Regions from separate parts of the Eubacterium limosum genome, predicted to be linked through region 1. Evidence: riboswitches for the same ligand, from Rfam matches in the RefSeq annotation. Region 1 holds a riboswitch; the other holds the start of a gene.
What was found. Region 1 has a riboswitch for FMN ahead of B2M23_RS12545 (ECF transporter S component). Riboswitches for the same ligand answer to the same signal wherever they lie in the genome.
Positions count from the first base shown of each region.

Region 2: another riboswitch for FMN. It lies ahead of ribD (bifunctional diaminohydroxyphosphoribosylaminopyrimidine deaminase/5-amino-6-(5-phosphoribosylamino)uracil reductase RibD); the one in region 1 lies ahead of B2M23_RS12545 (ECF transporter S component).

Region 1 is NZ_CP019962.1:2,669,518-2,672,930, forward strand. It holds gene B2M23_RS12535 (sensor domain-containing diguanylate cyclase) at 1-178, opposite strand, end outside; gene B2M23_RS12540 (magnesium transporter CorA family protein) at 593-1,525, shown strand; FMN riboswitch at 1,597-1,727, shown strand; gene B2M23_RS12545 (ECF transporter S component) at 1,816-2,379, shown strand; rRNA gene B2M23_RS12550 (16S ribosomal RNA) at 2,796-3,413, shown strand, end outside.
Region 2 is NZ_CP019962.1:3,873,393-3,876,805, forward strand. It holds gene B2M23_RS18200 (riboflavin synthase) at 1-420, opposite strand, end outside; gene ribD (bifunctional diaminohydroxyphosphoribosylaminopyrimidine deaminase/5-amino-6-(5-phosphoribosylamino)uracil reductase RibD) at 402-1,505, opposite strand; FMN riboswitch at 1,649-1,763, opposite strand; gene B2M23_RS18210 (cupin domain-containing protein) at 1,919-2,326, opposite strand; gene B2M23_RS18215 (4Fe-4S ferredoxin) at 2,515-2,703, opposite strand; gene B2M23_RS18220 (DUF4180 domain-containing protein) at 2,757-3,125, opposite strand; gene B2M23_RS18225 (ABC transporter substrate-binding protein) at 3,358-3,413, opposite strand, start outside.

The sequences.
Region 1 (3,413 bases):
TGATGTTCAGGAGCTGCTGCGCCGGCTCCAGGAGCTCAGAGTTTGACGGATCGCTCAGACTCTTGGCGAAAGCGGGAATCTGAGCTGTGAATTCCAGATCATCCATTTGTGTTTTGTAAAACTCTTCCAGATAGTTGGCGATGGATTCAGAAACATCTGACAGGGCCTGCTTTCGCATCTCCAAAGAGCTTCTTGACATATAAATGCTTATAATGGAAGATAATATTAAAAGCGGTATCACCACTAACAGAATCATTAAAAGGGGGAGCTTTCTTTTTACTTTCAAAATATGTGTCACCTCCAGGAGATTTCTACCCAACTCTACTTTATTTTAACACAAGTTTAACGAGAGTAAAAATAAAAAAAGATTGACATTATTCTCTCAAACACGTATAGTAGGTAGAGGGCACAATCCTAAACAGTACCTTCATGTTTTATGTGAAGGTTTTTTCTTTGTGATAAGCCCTTAAGATACAAAAAGGAGTGATATTATGGACGCAGACCCTGGAGAGAAGCGCTTACTAAAATTGAATAATCAAGCGGTCATAATATCAGCATATATTTTGACCGCTTTCTAACGAGGGAGGTCAAAATGATCAATATTTACAAAACGATTGATGGAAAAATTGTAGAAATTGATGAAATTGAAAAGCATGCCTGGATTAACATGGTAAATCCCACAGAGGAAGAGCTTCTGTCAATTTCAGATCAATTAAATGTAGAAGAGGATTTTCTCCGTGCCGCACTGGATGAAGAAGAAATCTCACGTGTCGAGCTTGATGAGGATATGAATCAGGCATTAATAACCATCGATGTACCCATAGTGGATAAAACCTCACAGATGGTTTTATACAGTACCATACCGGTTGGGATTATCGAAACCCATGAGAACATTATAACGGTCTGTCTGCAAAGCAATACCATTATCGATGACTTTGCAAAGGGCCGGGTAAAGCATGTTTTTACAAATCTGAAAACCCGGTTTATTTTTCAGATGCTTTACCGTGTTGCGACCCGGTTCCTGGTTTACCTGAGACATATTAACCGAATGAGCACCGAAATCGAGAAGGAACTGCATCGTTCGATGAAAAACAAAGAACTTATCCAGTTATTGGATTTGGAAAAGAGTTTGGTGTTCTTCTCCACTTCATTAAAAGCGAACCAGTCCGTGCTTGAAAAGCTTCAGCGGGGGCGTGTCATCAAGCTTTACGAAGATGACCGCGAGCTGTTAGAGGACGTGCTGATTGAAGTGGAGCAGGCCATTGAGATGTCCAATATTTACAGCAATATTTTGAGCGGTACGATGGATGCTTTCGCGTCGATCATTTCAAACAACTTGAATATTGTAATGAAGGTTTTAACCTCCATTACAATATTGATGGCAATACCAACAATGGTCTCAAGCTTTTATGGAATGAACGTTTCGGGCCTGCCGTTTGCTAATTTTGGAGCAGTTGTGATTATCGTTGTGATCCTAACCGCTTTGGTAGCAATGATATTATTCAGAAAAAACATGTTCTCATAGCAATAAATTGTTCAAGCTGCTTGACAATATAGACGAATGGCGCTATAATGTATACAGAAAATTAAATGATATGTCTGTTTCAGGGCGAGGTGTAATTCCTCACTGGTAGTGATGTGCGAAGGAGCAATAAGTCTACGAGCCGAAAGGCCGATCTGGTTAGAATCCAGAACCAACGGTATAGTCCGGATGAAAGAAATTAGCACAGTTGATGCGCTTAGTATTGAGCCCTTAGGTACACAGACCTAAGGGCTTTTTTAATACGACCTGACAGACCCACAGGAGGTATCATCATGAACGTCAAAACGAAGACGATCACTCAAATGGCGGTATTGGCAGCGATGTCCATACTATTGGTCTACTTAATTCACTTTCCAATTTTCCCGGCAGCTCCTTTTTTAGAGTATGATCCGGCGGATATCCCCATTTTGATCGGTACATTTATGTTTGGGCCGTTAGGTGGCCTGGTTTTAACAGCGGTTGTCTCTATTTTACAGGGATTAACGGTAAGTTCGGCCAGCGGTATTATCGGCATTATGATGCATTTCTTTGCGACGGGAAGCTTTGTCCTAGTGGCAGGCAATATTTATAAGAAGCATCGTACACGGAAGGGCGCTGTTGTTGGACTGCTCTTTGGAGCCCTGGCAATGACGATCACAATGGTTATCTGGAATCTGATTTTCACACCGCTGTTTATGGGAACACCAATTGAGGCGGTTATAGCAATGCTCATTCCAGTCATTATACCATTTAATTTAATTAAAACAGGTGTCAATGCGCTCATTACATTTATTGTCTACAAGTCTGTATCAAAGGTGTTAGGCATGGAAATCAAAGAAACAAAGCTGGCTGAATAAGCCTGAATAAGCCATTGAGAAGCGAAATCTTCACGGATTTCGCTTTTTTTATAAAAAAAATCAAATAACCTATTGACAGTTCATAAAAAAGCTGATAAACTATGTCAAGTCGTCAGCAATAAGGCGCTGCTGATTTTGAGTAAAAGTCTTCGAAAAAAGATTTTGAAAAAAGCAAAAAAGCGCTTGACAACAGCCTGTGAGATGTTGTATCATAAACAAGCTGTCAAGGACGGCAGATGAATCTCTTCATTAGTATAGATAAAGAGGTTCGGGTCATAGAAAAGAGAATAGTACCATAAAACCTGAAATTCCAGCTGATGAAAATCAGCAAAGGATAAAACGCAAGTGCGATGAACACTTCAAAAAAATCATCACATGAACCAGATCAAGAAGCCGAAAGGCTAAACGATAAACTTTTTATTGAGAGTTTGATCCTGGCTCAGGACGAACGCTGGCGGTATGCTTAACACATGCAAGTCGAACGAGAAGGTTTTGAATGATCCTTCGGGTGAAATTAGAACTGGAAAGTGGCGAACGGGTGAGTAACGCGTGGGTAACCTGCCCTATGGAAAGGAATAGCCTCGGGAAACTGGGAGTAAAGCCTTATATTATGGTTTTGTCGCATGGCAAGATCATGAAAACTCCGGTGCCATAGGATGGACCCGCGTCCCATTAGCTAGTTGGTGAGATAACAGCCCACCAAGGCGACGATGGGTAACCGGTCTGAGAGGGCGAACGGTCACACTGGAACTGAGACACGGTCCAGACTCCTACGGGAGGCAGCAGTGGGGAATATTGCGCAATGGGGGCAACCCTGACGCAGCAATACCGCGTGAGTGAAGAAGGTTTTCGGATCGTAAAGCTCTGTTATTGGGGAAGAAAACATGACGGTACCCAATGAGGAAGTCCCGGCTAACTACGTGCCAGCAGCCGCGGTAATACGTAGGGGACAAGCGTTGTCCGGAATGACTGGGCGTAAAGGGCGCGTAGGCGGTCTATTAAGTCTGATGTGAAAGGTACCGGCTCAACCGGTG
Region 2 (3,413 bases), 1.2 Mb from region 1:
CACTGCAATGGAGCCTTTTTCAACGATATAGCGTAAAAGATCACTACTGGCCTGAATGGTATACCAAATGGCGTTATCATCCTCTTTAACGGCTGTTATCTTACCGGTTCCGTCGATATGTCCCGCTACAATATGACCACCAAACCGTCCCAACGCGGGCATGGCGCGTTCCAGATTAACAGCATCTCCGGGACACAGGCTGCTGAGCGAGGAACGTTTCAGCGTCTCATGCATGACGTCTACTGTAAAGTATGAATCTGAAAAGTCTGTTATCGTCAGGCAGACACCGTTTACCGCAATACTGTCACCATCCTGAGCATCCTCCAAAACAGTCCTGGCCCCAAGCGTCAGTAAGCTTGAGGCTGCACCCCGGCGGATAGACTGGACTGTGCCCATTTCCTCTATAATTCCTGTGAACATGAAACCACCTCACTTTCTAAAAGAATATCCTCTCCAAGCTTTGTCATTACTGGTGCGGATAAACGCCACGCTGCCTCCGGTGAATCGACCCCTGTTCCTCCAACTGGCGTTTTTGCCTGCTGTCCTCCAAATAGTTTTGGGGCAACGTAGGCCTGTATTTTATTGACGATCCCACTTTTTAAGGCTGCGCTGTTCAACTGTGGCCCACCTTCTAACAAAATACTGTCAATATTCATTTCACCGAGCCGTCTCACCAGAGCTTTTAAGTCAATTCTGCCGTTTTCTATTGTCACCGTGAGCACCTCACACCCTGCCTGATTAAGAAGCAATCTTTTTTTATCATCACCACTTCCTGTCACAATAATGGTTTTTGTTTTCTCAGCCGTTTTTACTATCTTCGCTGTCAATGGGATGCGCAGTCTTGTATCACAGACGATACGAATGGGGTTCCGACCTCCTGGTATACGGCAGGTGAGCAGCGGGTCATCTGCTAAAACTGTTCCAATGCCTGTCATAATCGCCGTGTAACGCTTGCGGTCCAGATGTACTCTCTCCCTTGCCAACTCACCAGTGATCCATTTCGATTTTCCAGAAGCAGTTGCGGCCTTCCCATCCATGGTCATTGCGTATTTCATGACAACGTAGGGCCTATGTGTTCTGATAAAATGGAAAAAAGCGTCATTCAGCGCGTCACATTCCTGCTGTAAAATCCCGGTCGTTACCTCAACGCCATGCTGCCGAAGGATCTCTATACTTTTTTCCGCCACCAGAGGATTAGGGTCATGAGAGCCGATCACTACACGCCTGATGCCGTTTTCTAAAACAACATCGGTACAAGGCGGCGTTTTCCCAAAATGGCCGCATGGGGTAAGGGTCACATAAAGGGTGGCGTCCTGTAAATTCTCAGTGCAGTGAGCAATGGCGTTGCGCTCTGCATGGGGGCCGCCATAGCGCTCATGGGCACCTCTCCCAATGACGCGGCCATTTTTTACAATCACTGCACCCACCATAGGATTGGGGTTTACAAAACCACAGCCCTTCCAAGCCTCCTCAAGAGCCAGCCGCATGTAATCCTGGTCGTTCAAATATAACACCTCCTAAAAAGAAAAATGCCTTGAATAAAATCATTCAAGGCATTTGATGTCAATTTCCTGTACTCAAGGTATATTTAAAATTAAAAAGCTCTGAAATGATAAAATCATTCCAGAGCAAATAAAACATAACCATCGTTTATCTTCTTTCATCCAGACTGTACTGTCGGCTTCGGAGTTTCACCGAATCATGCCTTACGGCTCGTGGGCTGTACCACCGGTAGGGAATTGCACCCTGCCCTGAAGATTGCTTATTCAATTGCTTTGTAGTATAGCACGGTTTATTTTGACTGTCAATAGCCTGATTGCTATTCCAGCGGTTTTTTGCGGATACTATTGGATATTCTTTATCCAGTTATGAATATCTGAAAGAGATGTCTCTAATCTCGCGCTGTGTTTCTTTTTTCTCAAAGCTTTTCGTATTCTTCGTCCTCCACTGGCTCAAGCCATTCGTTTGCCGCGTCCTCTGCCGGAACCTCAATGGCTAAATGGGAAAACCAGCTGTCCTTTGCCGCTCCATGCCAATGTTTAACCTCTGGCGGAATGCTCACAACATCTCCTGGATTTAATTTCTGCGCGGGTTCTCCCCATGCCTGGTACCATCCCTTACCACCGGTGACCAGAAGAATCTGGCCTCCCCCATGATGGATATGCCAGTTATTTCTGCAGCCTGGCTCAAAGGTAACATTTCCAATCACTACACCCGATGTCGACAGCATACTCAGATAGCTTTGGCCAACAAAGTATTCCGCAAAGACGTCATTCTTTTCTCCAATTGGAAATATACCTGGATTTTTATAATCATTTTCGTTCATTTTTTACACTCCTTATAAAATTTCTAACGTCAACCTGTGCTTTCAGGCCTCTATATTACTTTAACACTTGAAGTGAACTCCAAGTCAAGCTCATGTTGAAAATATCTATTCTGTTTATCGTTATTATTTTAAACAAAAAAGAACGTGCATATTAAAAATACACGCTCAATCATTTTTTATTACGCGATTTAACGCGATGATGCTTCCAACTCAGATATAATCGCGCCAGTAGGACAGGTTTCCTCACACACACCGCAATCTACACATTCATCTGTGTTAATGACATATCTGTCATCCCCTTTTGATATTGCCTCGACTGGACACTCTGTCACACATCCGCCGCAGGCTATACACTCGCCTGAAATAATATACGCCATTAGCCACTCCTTAGGTTTAAGTTCTCTAAAAAATCTGGAATTTGCACTTAATACTATAATTTTTCCTTTAACCGGTCAACGGCTTCTTCCCGTGTTGCCACGAAAAAGAAATCTCTGCCATGGTTACTTTCATAAATAAAATCTTTCAAAGGCTTACTCGTATATTTTGAGTAATCGCCAAATATCGCTGCTTTGATATGATAATTAATAAATTTCTGAAGGATCTCACCGGCAATTCCTGTACTCAGTATAAAAAATTCTTCTGAAACAGCATCTTTATCAATCGCAATTCTGTCCGCACCGGTTTCGTATTGTACCGTCATGATTAAATCAAGTGCGGAGTTCGTATCTACAATGATCCTCTCTTCACTGGAAACAACTGCAATATTCGCTTCATCTGTCATAATCTTTTCAATTTTCATAAATTTCCTCCTAAAACTAAATTTGCAGTACAAATTCCAGCTAGCTAGAGAGTATACTATGATTTTTCGTTTTTGTCAAATGCCTGCCTCTGTCCCGCTTTAATTGAGACATTTTATATAATAGAACTTAATTCCATAATTCAAAAGAAAAAGAAAAACTTTTCGTCATTATATCGCTGAGCATTCACTTCAAGTCAAGAGAAGAATACCGCTATAACCTCACACTGCCAGCCTAACGGATCTTATCCAGAAGCATATTGTACTGGCGGTTTTCTGCATTGATTCCCA